One region of the Alkalihalobacterium sp. APHAB7 genome, then DNA from elsewhere that is predicted to be linked to it. Evidence: riboswitches for the same ligand, from Rfam matches in the RefSeq annotation. Region 1 holds a riboswitch; each other region holds the start of a gene.

Region 1 (4,099 bases):
ATCCATATACCTGACTCCATACTAATGAAGCCAGGTAGACTCACTGAAGAAGAATTTGAAATGATTAAGACCCATCCGGCTGTTGGAGCTCAAGCTGTTAAACACGTTAACGGAGTAGCCGAACACCTTGATGTGATTAAGTATCATCATGAACGTTGGGATGGGAAGGGTTATCCAGAACAATTACAAGGTGCGAACATACCATTATTAGCTAGAATTACATCAGTAGCCGATGCCTTTGATGCGATGACTTCTTCTAGATCTTACCGTTCAGCATTGCCGGTTAGCGAAGCCTATAAAAGAATAGTGGATGGGAAAGGCTCTCAGTTTGATCCTCAGTTAGTAGAGTTATTTGAAAAAGTTTATCCTTCTTGGTGTGACTATCATAAAAACTACCCATGGCAAGACACGAAAGTAGAATGATTTAATTATACAGAGAAAAGGAGGTGACAAACTATGAAAATTCGTAAACTAAAAAAGATCAAATTAACTTGCTGGTGGTGCACGTATTTTGGACGTTAATTAATGATGATATTTTATTAAAAAGGATGCTAGAAACATTTGGCATCCTTATTTATTTTATAGAAGGAAGGCACGAACATGAAGCTATCACTTCAAACGAAACTGACCTTACATTCGTTAACTATTCGTAAAGATAAAAAACATTATATAGTCGAAGAAGTGACATCAGGCGAGTTCTATGAGATGCCGCAAGTTTGTATTGATGCAATTGAACAGATTAATCAAGGGGTTTTACTAGAACAAATTGAAATCGAGCTCAAGCAAAGGTACCCGGAAGAAACGGTTGATCTGGTTGATTTTGCCGAACAACTTTTGGAATTACAGTTAATAAAAGAAGTAGACGGGGTAACGGTTGAAGTGAAGAAGAGCCGTCCAGTAGAGTCGGGGTTTACATGGATTCCCTCGAGTGTTGGACGTGTCTTTTTTAACCGTTTCTCGAATAAATTGTATGTTGGTTTACTCGCTGTTAACGTCTTATTTTTAATTGTTAACCCGCAATCCTTTCCTAGTTATAAGGACATCTTTTTATTTGAAACGGTCATGCCAAGTTTGTTGTTATGGATGGGTGTTTCTTTGGTGCTTGTTTTGATCCATGAATTTGGACATATTTTAGCGGTTCGCTCATATGATTTACCCGCAAAACTCGGGATCGGACACCGACTATTTTTTGTTGTATTTGAAACGGATTTAACACCTGCATGGAAGCTCGCACCGAAACAAAGAAATAGATTGTACTTTGGCGGATTATGCTTTGATCAGTTGATGCTTTTTATCGCCTTAAGTCTGCAGCTCTTTTTCGGTGTGAATCACGGTTTGATTGCGGGAATTTTAGGGCTTGTCGTACTTGATATCTTCATTCGCACGATCTATCAATGTTGTTTTTACATGAAAACGGATTTATATTATGTGTTTGAAAATTGCACAGGTTGTTACAATGTGATGGAAAATGGGAGAAAGCTGTTAAGTCAGTGGTTGCCGTGGATCAAAAGCCCACCGGCGACGGAAACGTTTGCTGGCGAAGAGAAAACGGTGAAGCTGTATTCTATTTTTTTTGTAACGGGGATCTTATTAACTTGCAGTTTATTTCTCTTTTATTTTATTCCGCAAACAATCTACGCTTTTACGAAAATACTTCCAGGCTTTCTCCAACCGATTAGCGATCCTGTCTTTTGGGATGCAGCCGTTTTTGTTGGACAATTCGTGTTGATCCTCGGGTTATTGCTGTATTCGTGGATTAAAAATCGTGCGGAGGATGCGGTATAGGAATCAGAAGCACTGTTATACGATTTAATCAAAATTATGCCGATATATTGTAAGTTGCGCCGATAAAACTAAAGTTACGCCGATTTATCGTGAATTGCGCCGATAAAAGCAAAGTTACGCCGATTTATCGTGAATTTTTGCGGGGATATATTAAAAGTTACACCGATACTCATAAAAATTCTATTAAATGATACAAACATTTGAATTGATTTATATTTGATCAAGTTATAAAATAGATTAGAAAGATTTACCAAGAGAATATGCTCTACTAGGGGAGCCTGTCGTTCAGGCTGAGAAAAAAGGAACAGACTTTTTGACCCTCAGGACCTGATCTGGATGATACCAGCGTAGGGAAGTAGTTGAGTTTGAACTATGACTAGGTCCATATTTTTGACCTGGTTTTTTTGCATGCAGTTCTAGACTTTTTACATAAAATGGAGGGATTGTTATGGAATTAAGCAAACAAACGGTATTAATAACAGGAGCAAGTCGTGGAGTAGGAGCTGCATTGGCTAAAGCTTTTGTAAATGAAGGCGCAAATGTCGTAGTGAACTATTTTCAAAGTAAAGAAAAGGCAGAGGACTTGGCCCAGACATTAGGTGAAAAAGCGATCGCTATTCAAGCCGATGTAAGAGATAAGGATCAGGTCAATACAATGGTAGCTCAAGCAAAAGAATATTTTAACACGCCGGTTACAACGATCGTAAACAATGCGTTAATCGATTTTCAATTCAATCCTGTAGCTCAGAAAAATGCGTTTGAACTTCAGTGGGAGAATTTTAATACCCAGTTTGAGGGAAGTGTGAAGGGCTCACTAAATACGGTGCAGGCGTGTTTAGCCGACATGAAGGAAATTGGGTTTGGTCGTATTGTGAATGTAGGGACCAACTTAGTACAAAACCCAGTGGTTGCCTACCATGAGTACACAACCGGGAAGGCTGCACTCCTCGGATTTACGCGCAATTTGGCAAAAGAACTAGGGCAATACGGGATTACAGTCAATATGATCTCCGGTGGGCTTTTAAAAGAAACGGATGCTAGCAGCGTCACAACGGAAGAAGTGTTTGGTATCATTCAAGCTACAACGCCATTACAAAAAGTAACGACACCTGAAGAATTTGCTGAAACCGCTTTGTTCTTTGCATCCCCGTGGGCACGAGCAGTAACAGGCCAGAACTTAGTCGTTGATGGTGGATTGGTGATGGACTGATTCACCATCTACAGTCAATTATATGGGGAAATGAACAACAATTAGTCATAATTAGTTAAGATTGATTACAACCAATATCATTAATAGGAAAGTATCGTTTTACTTTAGAAATAGACTTTGCTAATTCAGCAAAGTTTATTTTTGCTTTTGGACCGTAAGCCAAGCGAATGCTTGGCTCTTCACGCATAGCGTGAAGCTTTTGAAAAGAAAATCGGTCCAAAAGCAACAAAGTTTACGAAAACAGCCTTTAATAAAAAATAGCTCATATATTACTACTAGAATCGTTAGTTCAGCACTATTCGACAAAGTTACTCATTGAATGATTACTCATTCATGTTATAATCAATATTATCTAAATATTTTAAATAATTTCAATTATGTATACAGACTTACAGAATATTTTAATCACTTCTACTACATATTAAACTCACTAAAAAGATAGAAATAATTAAGATTAATACGAACTCTTACTGAAAATAATAAATGTGGAGCGGTATGGTCGTGTTATTTTTTGGTTTCTATACAGGACGTTTTTCATTCTGGGAGTTGACTTTGCGAGCAGAGGATTAATAAATCAACGAATGTAAGCGTATACACAAAAGGGAGGATCTATCATGGCTTTGCCAGCAAAACAAGAAACAGTTGTTGAAACACCCCTGCAGCAAGAGAGACCGGCACATAATGAGATGTTATTTTACGGAATGGGCTTTTTTGGAATTATTTTAATATGGACTATGGTTGGGACATTTTTAACATTCTATTATACCGATGTGGTTGGAATTTCGGCTGGTGTCGTTGGTACACTCATGTTAGTTGCGCGTCTGTTAGATGGTTTTACGGACGTTGGTATGGGCGCGCTAGTGGACCGAACGAAGTCTAAGTATGGAAAGGCTCGTCCGTGGATTTTATGGTTGGCGATTCCATTTGCGGTTTCGGGGGTTCTGTTATTCTCCGTACCAGAACTTAGTACGACTGGAAAAATCGTTTATGCGTATGTGACTTATTTTCTTCTCATTTTAATGTACACAGCAATTTCAATTCCTTATAAAACACTACTTGGATTAATGACACAAGATCAAAAAGGGCGTACGTTAGTCAATGTGT
Region 2 (4,099 bases), on a different contig from region 1:
GTTTCATTTCCTCTTCTCCATACAGCGATATCGAGCCTTTTGTCGGTTGTTCCAGCCCTGTTATTAATCTGAAAATGGTGCTCTTGCCAGATCCACTCGGTCCTAATAAGCTTACAAATTCGCCACTTTGGATGGTAAAAGATAAATGGTCAAGAATGGGTGTTACCTTTTCTTTCTTTTTTCCTTTATAGGAAAAGGAAACATCGTCAAACGTTAAGACATTATTGCTCATCATCTGTCGGCCACATCTGTAAGTTGTAAGACATATCCCAGAACATATACTCATAGCGACTTGTATTTAGAAAAATTTCTTCAAGAGCGGTTAGTTCAGCTTCTGTTCTTCCTTCTGCTAGTTCATTCATTAAAGTGATAAGCCAATCCGCTAATTCTCCAAACTCTTCAGAGGCGTACATCTTTACCCATTCACCGTATGTTTCATTTTCAAGTGCTCCAGGAATTTTACTTAACTCCGTTCCAATCTCATAATAACTCCAAGTGCACGGCAGGACAGCTGCAACGAGGTCTGCTAATGAACCGCGTTGGGAAACATTTAGCATATATCCACTATAAGCTAGAGTAGTTGGAGCGGCTTTTGTTGCTTCAAGTTCTGCCTCACTTATTCCGAGACGACTTGCGTATTGTCGATGTAAATCCATTTCTACATTTAATGTAGAGTCTAGTAATTTTGCAAAGGTTGACATCGTTTTAAGGTCAGTTCCTTTAAGACTGCCTAGTGCAAATAAACGTGCATAATCAATGAGGTACAAGTAGTCTTGTTGCATAAAAAACTTAAACTTTTTAATATCTAACGTACCATGGCCAATTCCTTGAACAAACGGATGGTCATGGCTCTTTCTCCAAATTGGATTTGCTTTTTCGTATAAGCGATCTGTAAATTTCATTTTTAACCACTCCTTATCTATTTTCGTTTTTATAAGCCGCTAATCAGGCACTTCCACCTTTCGTTGTCTAGTTTCAGGCTCCATCGGCTCGAGGTCGCTTCAGACCATCAATCGTGTCCAAAAGCAGGACACGATTTGCTGTTCCTCCAGCGCTTGTCGCCGATTACAGGAGCCTTCCACCTTTCGTGTCTAGTTTCAGGCTCCGTCGGCTCGAGGTCGCTTCAGTCCATCAATCGTGTCCAAAAGCAGGACACGAATTGCTGTTCTTCCAGCGCTTGTCGCCGATTAACGGGAGCCTTCCACCTTTCTCGTATTACACCATTCGTAAATGAATTGAGTCATTACTTTTGTAAATTGAACGAGTTGGTCAATTGAAAGTTGTTCATTTACGGCATGAGCATGCTCGAGTTTTCCAGGTCCATAAATAACGGTAGGAATACCTTCTTCTCCAAGCCAGCCTCCATCTGTTACTGTAGGAGACATCCCAATTGTAGCCTTTTCATGAAGAACTGATTGATGAACATGAGCTAATGTTTGAAGGCCTTCGTGCTTCTCATCAATTGCGAGAGAAGGGAAGATTTCGCCACGGTCCTCAATCATAGATGAGCCGCCCCAACGAAATGTTGGGAGGTTCTCTCTAAGCCATGGATCAGCTTTTGCAACATTAAGAATATGTTCTTCAATTTCTTTTGCAATCTCTTCATGATTTTCATTTGGATAAAAATGTACCGTAATCCATAAGGCGCATCGATCAGCTATGAAAGCAGCATGACGGCCACCTTCAATAACGGCTGGATTAATCGTTGTCATTCCAGCAGGAAATCCAGGGAATGACTTTGTAACTGCCCAATGTTGCTCAAGATCTTTTAATCCTTCAATAATTTTTGTCATTTTTTCAATGGCACTTGCTCCAAATAAACCACCACCTGCATGGATCATACTGCGACGGTTTGCATCATGAAATGTTTGTGCACTTTGTATTGTAATCCAGCCGGTAATGACTCCACCTTGCCCTTGGATTTGGCAGTCACTTGTATCGACTACGACAGCGAAATCAGCATCATACCCTTTTTTACAACACTCAAGTGTTCCTGCTTCACCAACCTCTTCACCAATAACCGACTGGAAGGTAAGGTCGCCAGAAAGGGTAACTCCAGCTTCTTTTAGTAGCTTAATAGCAAATAAAGACCCGGCGAGACCTCCTTTCATATCAGCAGCTCCACGACCGTACAAGATATTATCTTTTACAACAGGGGTGAAAGGGTCTTGCTCCCATTGTTCTCCTTCTTCAACAGAAGCGACATCAATATGACCATTAATAAGGAGGCTGTTGTATTCCGTAGATTTTGTTCCAGTTAGAACCCCAACTACATTAGGATCACCTTCATATACATCCCACTTATCAATCGAAAACCCTATGTCATTTAAATATGTAGCAATAAATCCTTGTGCATCAGCAGTATTTCGAGCAGGCGGGCTTGGTGTTTGATAGCGAATTAATGTTTTGGCTAGATCAACAAGTTCCTCTTTTCGTTCATCAATCTGGTGAAGTAGTAGATCAATAGATGTTTTGTTCAAAATACGCACTCCTTTCAATAATAGAATGAAAAACTGATACTACTCCTAAATAGCATAAAAAAACCACTTCCGATTGAGAGGGAAGTGGTTGAATAGTCAGTACGAATTAAATGTTTTAACATTGCCTTATTCGCTGTCCTGACTATCCACTTCCCTCCGCTAGTATTATCTAGATCAGGTACAAGGGTTTAGGCATTTGCCAGTCTCAGCTAATAAAAAGCACCCCTAGTAGATATTTCATATTAAGATTTAATTTGCTACTCTGTGTACAAAATTAACACACTTACAGTAGAAACTCAACCGAAAAATCAGAAAGTACTGAAACAATAAGAGTTATGAAAATACCTGTTTCATAACAGATTAATGAGTTTTGCTTTTTTTGTAACAGTTAATATAGAATTCCCAGTATGAAGGGAATGTTAGTTAGTTGAATTTTATTTTTTTATGGAATGGGCTTCGGTAATTGAGTAATATTTTTCCGCTACTTTATGAAAATAGTCTGAAGTTAATGGTATTGTAAGGAAATAGAAGAAGTTAAGGAAAATTAAATTCTTAACTATTTGTTTAAAAGATTGAATATTACGACTATTTATAAAAGATCAAAAAAAGTGAAAAAAGTGGTTGAGTTTTCTATTTATCTGTTATATTATAAAAGTGTAAACAACAAACTGTAGTAATACAGAAAAGAAGTAAAGAAGTTGGGGTCAATTGATTGAGAAATATTATTATCTACGATTTTTGATCAACTAGTAACCAATTAATCTATACAGAAACTTACATAGCATTGGTCAACTAGATATAATAACTCAATCATAATTAAAATTTAATGAAGAAAAGGGAGATGGAGATTATGGCAAAAGTAAACATTCAAGAAGAAGCTAAGAAATTACAAGAGCAGTGGGATAATGACCCACGTTGGGCTGGTATCGAACGTCCTTATTCAGCTGAAGAAGTAGTTCGTTTACGCGGTTCTGTTCAAATTGATCATACATTAGCACGTTTAGGTTCACAAAAATTATGGAAGCTTGTAAATGAAGAGCCTTATGTAAATGCACTTGGTGCACTTACTGGTGGTCAAGCGGTTCAACAAGTAAAAGCTGGACTAAAAGCAATCTACTTAAGTGGATGGCAAGTAGCTGCTGATGCTAACCTTGCTGGTCACATGTATCCTGACCAAAGTTTATATCCTGCAAACTCAGTACCACAAGTTGTTAAGCGTATCAACAACTCTTTACAACGTGCGGATCAAATTCAACATATGGAAGGCGAAGGCGAAGTTGATTATTTCGCACCAATCGTAGCTGACGCTGAAGCTGGTTTTGGTGGACAGCTAAACGTATTTGAACTTATGAAAGGCATGATTGAAGCTGGTGCGTCTGGTGTTCACTTTGAAGACCAATTAGCTTCTGAGAAAAAATGTGGTCACTTAGGTGGTAAGGTACTTATCCCTACACAAACAGCTGTACGTAACTTAGTATCAGCTCGTCTTGCAGCAGACGTTTCTGGTGTACCAACACTAGTAATTGCTCGTACAGATGCTGATGCAGCTGACTTAATTACAAGCGACATCGATCCATTAGATGCTCCATTCATTACTGGTGAGCGTACTCCAGAAGGTT
Region 3 (4,099 bases), on a different contig from region 1:
GCATTTCACGATATGTCATTTTCTTAATGTTCACAGGATTTTCAACGATCTTTGGATTGGCAGCAAATACCGAATCAACATCTGTGAAATTCTCATATAAATCTGCCTTCACTCCTGCAGCTAAAATAGATCCTGTGATATCCGATCCACCTCGAGGGAAAGTAACTAAAGTTCCTTCTTTAGAGTAGCCAAAGAACCCTGGAAAAACAATCACACCTGGACGTTCCCTTAGTTGGAACAAATGATCGTAGCTTTCCGGAAGAACTTGAGCGTTCCCAGGTTCATCACTCACTAATAACCCGGCCTCTTTTGGATTTACATATTGCGCTTCAATTCCGGTACTTTGAAAGTAAGCTGCGATTAACTTTGCATTGTTGTCTTCACCGCTCGCTTTCATTTGATCCATGAATTTCCCTTCATGTGAAGTATCAAAAGCTACTCGGGCTTGTAAATCCTCTTTAATCGTTTCTATAATATCTGCTGACAAATTGAGATCTAATGCAATCTCTTCATAACGGCCTACGACGGCACGTAGAGCATTCTCAACGTCGCCCTTTTCTAACACGGCATCAGCTAACTGTATAAGTAAATCCGTAACCTTTGTATCTGTTAATTCCCTCTTACCGGGCGCTGAAACGACTACAAATTTTCTTTCTTCGTTCTCGGCAATGATTGAAGCCACTTTACGAATTTGCTCTGCGTTCGCCACTGATGTTCCACCGAATTTCGCTACTCTCATCTCGTTTCTCCAACTCCTATAAAGTTTTTTTCTGTTCCCTTAATATTTCAATAATTCATAATTTATCATAGCCCTTACCTGTTTGCAAAGTTGAATAAATTGGATATCGTAGGCTATGTAAGGATATATCACCAACTGGTTTATTCAACCTTCCCATTCTCCCCATTCACGCTAATCGATAGAAAACCCTCCCATATGGTTGGATTTTCATGTGACAGTAACACTTTACAGGAATAAAGAGCTAAAATTAACAAACAATATTCGACATTTCCTGGCAAAACTCCTGCTCACCAGAACGATATTCATAAATTATTCTTAACAACAAGAAAAGGAAAATAGATCCAATTAACTGTTTTCTTTTCCAAAACTTTGTGTTAATTTAATAGTACAACTGAAGAAAACGGGAGCTCCATAGCAAGGGGCTGAGAGGACAACTGATACTGTTGTCGACCGTGAACCTGATCTAGGTAATGCTAGCGGAGGGATTTGAAGAATATTTATGTCCATTCGACCGCTTTCTAGCGGTCTTTTTATTTTTATAGTGTGCGCATATTATTAAAGTCGTTGACATTTATAACAGTCAAATGATTTTTAATTGTTGCTGCTATAAAAAGGATGAAATTTCTTATATTGTGACCCCCCTCCTCCATGATCGGTTCTATCATCAAGAACTTAAATCAAACTTAGGAGGATTTTTTTATGTCAATTCTTAACCCATTTCCAAACAGTAAGAAAGTTTATGAGAAAAGTAGTACAAACGATTTTATTGCTGTTCCTTTCCGTGAAATTGAACTAAGCCCAACCTCATTTGATGGAGAAGAAATTCCTAATGAACCGTTTAGGGTATACGATACGACTGGGCCTTACACAGACACTAACTACCAATCAGATGTAAGAAAAGGTTTGCCTGGTTTACGCAAACAATGGATATTAGATCGTGGTGACGTTGAATATTATGAGGGTCGTGATATAAAACCCGAGGATAATGGTTTTATTGATATTGAAAGAACGAAAGCTGTGGAAGTCTTTGATACAACAAGCAGGAAACCATTACGAGCGAAGCAAGGGAAGAATGTAACCCAACTCCACTATGCTAAAAAAGGAATGATCACACCTGAAATGGAGTTTATTGCGATCCGAGAAGGTTTAGATCCTGAATTTGTTCGATCTGAAGTAGCGAGTGGAAGGGCGATTATTCCATCGAATATTAATCACCCCGAGAGTGAACCCATGATTATCGGACGCAACTTCCACGTAAAAATTAATGCGAATATTGGGAACTCTGCAGTCAGCTCCTCAATAGAAGAAGAGGTTGAAAAAATGACGTGGGCGATCCGCTGGGGTGCCGATACAATCATGGATTTATCTACAGGCAAACATATACATACTACAAGAGAATGGATTATTCGAAACAGTCCAGTTCCAGTAGGTACAGTCCCTATCTACCAAGCCCTTGAAAAAGTAAATGGAGTCGCTGAGGACTTAACATGGGAAGTCTATCGAGATACATTAATTGAACAAGCGGAACAAGGTGTAGATTATTTTACAATCCACGCGGGAGTGTTACTACGTTATGTCCCGCTTACAGCTAATCGTTTAACCGGTATTGTTTCTAGAGGTGGTTCCATTATGGCCGCTTGGTGTCTGGCACATCACCAGGAAAACTTCCTCTACACTCATTTTGCTGAGATTTGTGAAATAATGAAAGCATACGATATCGCCTTCTCATTAGGAGATGGTTTACGTCCAGGTTCGATTGCTGATGCGAATGATGAGTCCCAATTTGCTGAGCTTGAAACATTAGGCGAATTAACGAAAATTGCTTGGGAACATGATGTTCAAGTAATGGTCGAAGGTCCTGGACACGTGCCCATGCACAAGATAAAAGAAAATATGGATAAACAACTTGATATTTGTCACGAAGCCCCTTTTTACACATTAGGTCCACTAACAACTGATATCGCACCAGGCTATGACCATATTACTTCAGCGATCGGCGCCGCGATGATAGCTTCTTATGGTACTGCCATGCTTTGCTATGTAACACCGAAGGAACATTTAGGGTTGCCGAATAAAGACGATGTTCGTGAAGGTGTTGTGACCTATAAACTTGCTGCTCACGCAGCAGATTTAGCAAAAGGCCATCCAAATGCCCAAAGACGAGACGATGCACTTTCAAAGGCGCGGTTCGAATTCCGTTGGCGTGATCAATTTAACTTATCATTAGACCCAGAAAAAGCAATGAGTTTTCATGATGAAACCCTGCCGGCAGAAGGTGCCAAAACCGCTCACTTCTGTTCCATGTGCGGGCCTAAGTTTTGCAGTATGAAGATCTCTCAAGATATTCGTCAAACCGCAAAAGAAAAGGGAATGGATGAACATACATTGTTAAAAGAAGAAATGGAGAAGAAATCTGAAGAATTTAAAGAACAAGGAAGTAAAATTTATAGATAACAAGTAAAAAGAAGCTGATTCATAGATAACTAATTTATGAGTCAGCTTCTTTTTTTATAAAAGGTTGGGTAAAGCAAATCACTTAAATCGAAAACTATAATTATTGTAATTGCCATTCCCCATCGCGATCCCACTTTCCTGTACGAAGCCCTACAGTTTCAAGTAATAGAGAAATTAGCGTTCTTGATTCACCTATTAATGAACTTTCCGTACAGTCTGAATCGGGTCTGTACTCCATATCAATCGCATCTTTCAGTGTTACTTCCTCTAAAAAGTTAGTAACATCAGCTTCATTAAAGCAAGGAGGGGCAACATATACGTTAAGGGAATGATCGACTATCATTCGGGCATTAGCTGGTGCGACTTCTGTCGTTTTAACCAATGATCCAATTAAAGCAAAAAGTATAATAAAAACGGAAAGCAATATAGATATTTGTTTGTTCATTTTTTTCATGCCTCTCATCTAGCTTGTATTCTATTATTTATTCTAGTACGAATTCATCAGATGAGCAATGAACAACACTTGAACTTTATTTGTATAGGCCGTTCACTAAAATTTCTAAAGCATATGGCGCTCGGATCCCTTCTGCAGCTGCAGATAATGGGATTACTATAAAGTTCTCTTTTTTTATAGCAGTGACATCCTCAAGGGCTGGATGACTCAGTAATGTTTCTTTTTTCTCTTCAGCCGTCGTTTCGCCATAATCAACAATGATAATTACTTCAGGATCTCGGTCCACTACTTCTTCCCAGCTTACTTCGGCCCAGTTTTTATCAATCTCACTAAAAATATTTTCTGCTCCCGCTAGCGTAATTAACGAATTCAGAAAATTTTGCGCCACTGTAAAAGGTGCCGTATCTCCGCTATCAAATACAAATACTTTCTTCTTTTCTGTTACCTCTGGA
Region 4 (4,099 bases), on a different contig from region 1:
GGATCATCTGAAGTATAAGGAAGGACAACAAATCCTTCGTTGGCAAGAACTTCTGTTGCCTTTAAAGTTTCAATTGGATCAGGTAGTAATGTTTTCTCATTGACACTGATCTCAATCTTAATCCAGTCACTTAGACCACTTGCTTTTGCTAAACGCGCAATACGTATCGCCTCTTCAGCTGTTTTCGCTCCTGATGTATTAGGCAAGTACGTAAATGTTTGTCCTTCTAAATGTTGTAATATTGCATCTTCATCAGGTGCTTCTAAATTAACTCGCCTAATCGCAAACGTCAGTACTTCTGAACCGGATGCTTTAATCGCCTCATTTTGTACAAAAGGATTAGGATAACGTCCTGTTCCAATAAAAAATCGAGAAGATAACTCTTTTCCACCGATGATTAATTTGTCTTTGCTGTTGTTCATATGATCATCCTCCTCCAACAAAATGGACTAACTCAATTTTCATTCCTGACTCAACGACGGTAGTCTCCCAGTTACTTCGATCAATGATTTCTCCATTCACTTCAGTAACAACTAAATTTTGTTCAAGCCCATAATGTTTAACAATTTCTGCTAGTGTACTTACTTCTAATTCTACCGTTTCACCATTCACATAAAGTTCCATTATGATTTCACCTTTTGGTTAATTTTTTCAATAAACTGTTGACATACAGATGAAACATCTTCTGCCCCTACAATTTCACTAATCGCACAAATACGTGCAGCCCCTGCCTCTATCACTTGATCGACGTTATGAAGCTTAATTCCACCAATAGCTACAAAAGGTATCGTAATTTCCTTTACTACTTGACGAATATAGTCCGTCGTAACGGGGTCCACTACATCTACTTTACTGTTTGTATGAAAAATCGGTCCTACCCCAATATAATCAGCACCCGCTCGTTCAGCTTCCCGAGCCTCTTCAATCGCATGGGTAGAAAGGCCAATAATCTTGTTCTCTCCAACGATTTTTCTTGCCTCTTCTATCGGTAAATCATCTTGCCCAATATGAATTCCATCGGCATCCACAGCGAGCGCTACATCAATATGATCGTTTACAATAAATGTTACCCCATATTTTTGGGTTAACTCTCGTAATTGCTTTGCTTTTTCAAAAACAACCTTTTTTGAATTTGTTTTATCGCGTAATTGTATAATGTCTGATCCACCTATAATAGCTTGTTCCATTACCGTTACTAAATCCCGATCCGGGTGAAATTCTTCACCAGTAATCGTATAAAGTTTAAAATCTTTCATTTCTTGATGTCTCCTTTCACTGTTTAAAGTATTATGTCTTTGTAAATTAACAGATCTACTTTGCTTAAGACAAAGCAAAATTATCAATACCGCAGAAACGCTTTTAAAACACACTAAAAATAAAACCGCAATCCAACGACGGATTACGGTTAGATATTGATGTCTAATCAATTCTTCGACTTTCCTACGCTGGGATTACCAGATCAGGTTCGAGGGTAAAAGAATGTCCTTTTTCTCAGCCTGGTTACAGGCACCCCTAGTCACACTATTAAATTTTCTCTTTTTCATTATGACATATTTTTTATAGATTACAACTGAAAAGAACAAGGTCATTTACTCGATTAGAGAATGAATGGTTTTATTAGATAGATCAATTAACCACTCAAATTGGTTCCCGTATAACATCAAGCTTCCATCTGGAGACAAATTAATCGGAGCTTGTAGACCCACATCCACAATCTTCTCCTCAGTACCTGTTTCAACGTTAAATTGAGTTAATTCAAATGGTTCGTCGTAATCCAAAAAATCGCCACTATACATCGGTTTTAAATAATAAAAGGAGTGCTTATTATCATCATATTGATGGAACGGTATCCACCACTGCTCTGAATACGTATTTAACGTTGGTATCTCAAGTTGTGCTACCAAATTTTTATCGTGATAAAAATGATAAATGGATTGCTCAGCATCCAATGAATCGACTGAGATTGTGACAAGAACATTTTCACCGAATGTAAAAAATGCGATGACTTCCTCTAAAATTTCTTCTGTCGTTTTTGTCACCAGATTGTGTTTATAGATTGGAGCAAAAAAGCTTGGAGCAAACGAAGACCATTCTAGAAAGGCAACTTCATCTTTAGTTAGCCACTGAAAATACGTTTTATCAAGGTTAAGCTGGGCTAATCTTCCTTCGCTAAGATTTAATTGGTACACATCAAATTCCCAGTCGGGAAGAAATGAAATGATTATGAGTTCATCAGAATTGTAAGGACTCCAAAAGAGAGAATATTCTTCACCAATGTCACTTAATTTGTAAACCATCTGTCCTTCTGCATTAATAAAGTAAAGCGGAGAGCTTAAATCGTAAGTCGAAGTCTGAATGGCAAAATATGAGTGGTCATAGTTTGCTTCTACGGAGAAAATGGGTTCTTCTATCTGAAAAAAATCACTAATTTCACCTGTTTTCAGATTCATTTTGTTTATGTAAGAAATTGCGTTTTCGTCTTTTAATAAAAGAATCGTATCACTATCATACCATTCACTGATTTCAACAAAGCTGTATGGATTTACTTGAAGTGGTATTTTTAATTGTGTTACCGATAACAAATCTAATTTCTTTTCAATTAAATTGAGATTTTTTTGAGGGTGGTCTAAAACGACTTCATCTTTCGTAGTACATCCAACACTAAGTATCATAAGGAAGGTTATTACGAAAAACAGAGATTTACTTTTCATTTGAACCTCCGTTTAAAACTTCATATTTCTTGTTATTACCGACTAAGAGCAATCTACATTATTACATGTTTCATAAAGATGCTCAATAAAATAAGCATCTGTCCATAATTTTGACATAAAAAGGGTGCGAATGCACCCTTTACCTATTTTAATTATATAAAAACTTAGCTCCAGCTATTCCTGGGTTAGTCATTTCTTTTGGATCTAAAATTTCATTTAGTTCTTCTTCAGAAAGAATTCCTCGCTCGATACAAATTTCACGCACAGGGCGATCCGTCTGAATGGCTTCTTTAGCAATTCTACTTGCTGATTCATACCCTACATGCGGATTGATTGCTGTAATAATTCCTACACTTCTCTCCACCATATCTCTACACTTTTCAATATTAGCCGTTATTCCTTCGATTGTATATTGCCTAAACACTTTAATTCCATTTTGCAAGATGGATAGCGATTGTAACAAATTAAAAACTAGAACGGGTTCCATCACGTTCAATTCTAACTGTCCCGCTTCAGAAGCAAGACTTATCGTATGATCATTTCCAATGACTTGAAAAGAAATTTGATTAATCACTTCACACATAACCGGATTTACTTTCCCTGGCATTATAGATGAACCAGGTTGTCTTGCTGGTAAGTTAATTTCGTTTAAGCCTGTTCTTGGCCCAGAACTCATCAAACGTAAGTCATTTGCCATTTTCGATAAATTTATCGCTAGTATTTTTAAGGCGCTTGATAATTCGGTATAGGCATCCGTATTTTGAGTAGCATCAACTAAATCGTCTGCAGTTTCAAATGGTAACTGTGTAATGTCGGCTAAGTACTTGGCCACTTTTTGTATATATTCAGGTAATGCATTTAAACCTGTTCCGACTGCAGTCGCTCCCATATTTATTTGATATAATTCACTTAATGATCCGTTCAAACGTCGAAGATCTCTCGTAATTACACGCCGGTAGGCACCGAACTCTTGACCAAGCCTGATGGGTACAGCATCCTGAAGGTGGGTACGTCCCATTTTTATCACGTCATCAAACTCCTGTTCTTTCTCTGATAGAGCCTGAATTAAATCTTCTAATTGCTGCGTTAAGCCTTTTGCCAAATTCAAACAAGCAATATGAATGGCTGTTGGAAAGGCATCATTTGTAGACTGTGCCATATTCACGTGAGTATTCGGGCTGACTTTTAAGTACTCCCCTTTTTTCCCACCTAGAAACTCAATGGCTCGATTGGCAATAACTTCATTTGCATTCATATTAAAAGATGTTCCGGCTCCTCCTTGAATGGCATCCACGATAAAATGGTCGTTCAGTTTTCCTGCAATAACTTCCTCGGCTGCCTCAACAATAGCATCAGCGATTTGTGGATTTAAAGCACCTACATCTCGG

The links. A riboswitch is a leader RNA that binds a small molecule or an ion and turns the genes downstream of it on or off. The one in region 1 is predicted to bind thiamine pyrophosphate.
Region 2: it holds a riboswitch for thiamine pyrophosphate, as region 1 does, so the genes downstream of both, ACNSTQ_RS06910 (acetylornithine deacetylase) here and ACNSTQ_RS17650 (3-oxoacyl-ACP reductase) in region 1, are expected to answer to the same signal.
Region 3: it holds a riboswitch for thiamine pyrophosphate, as region 1 does, so the genes downstream of both, thiC (phosphomethylpyrimidine synthase ThiC) here and ACNSTQ_RS17650 (3-oxoacyl-ACP reductase) in region 1, are expected to answer to the same signal.
Region 4: it holds a riboswitch for thiamine pyrophosphate, as region 1 does, so the genes downstream of both, thiE (thiamine phosphate synthase) here and ACNSTQ_RS17650 (3-oxoacyl-ACP reductase) in region 1, are expected to answer to the same signal.

Annotation. Positions count from the first base shown of each region.
Region 1 covers NZ_JBLWFS010000022.1:39,663-43,761, forward strand. The annotation lists gene ACNSTQ_RS17640 (HD domain-containing phosphohydrolase) at 1-423, shown strand, start outside; gene ACNSTQ_RS17645 (peptidase) at 601-1,785, shown strand; TPP riboswitch at 2,046-2,156, shown strand; gene ACNSTQ_RS17650 (3-oxoacyl-ACP reductase) at 2,234-2,995, shown strand; gene ACNSTQ_RS17655 (MFS transporter) at 3,610-4,099, shown strand, end outside.
Region 2 covers NZ_JBLWFS010000004.1:289,276-293,374, forward strand. The annotation lists gene ACNSTQ_RS06900 (ABC transporter ATP-binding protein) at 1-232, opposite strand, end outside; gene tenA (thiaminase II) at 222-902, opposite strand; gene ACNSTQ_RS06910 (acetylornithine deacetylase) at 1,188-2,480, opposite strand; TPP riboswitch at 2,615-2,717, opposite strand; gene aceA (isocitrate lyase) at 3,331-4,099, shown strand, end outside.
Region 3 covers NZ_JBLWFS010000007.1:131,085-135,183, reverse strand. The annotation lists gene ACNSTQ_RS09640 (aspartate kinase) at 1-739, opposite strand, end outside; TPP riboswitch at 1,130-1,241, shown strand; gene thiC (phosphomethylpyrimidine synthase ThiC) at 1,439-3,193, shown strand; gene ACNSTQ_RS09630 (hypothetical protein) at 3,294-3,638, opposite strand; gene ACNSTQ_RS09625 (ABC transporter substrate-binding protein) at 3,724-4,099, opposite strand, start outside.
Region 4 covers NZ_JBLWFS010000002.1:7,079-11,177, forward strand. The annotation lists gene ACNSTQ_RS02350 (thiazole synthase) at 1-422, opposite strand, end outside; gene thiS (sulfur carrier protein ThiS) at 427-624, opposite strand; gene thiE (thiamine phosphate synthase) at 624-1,256, opposite strand; TPP riboswitch at 1,421-1,524, opposite strand; gene ACNSTQ_RS02365 (hypothetical protein) at 1,590-2,711, opposite strand; gene aspA (aspartate ammonia-lyase) at 2,860-4,099, opposite strand, start outside.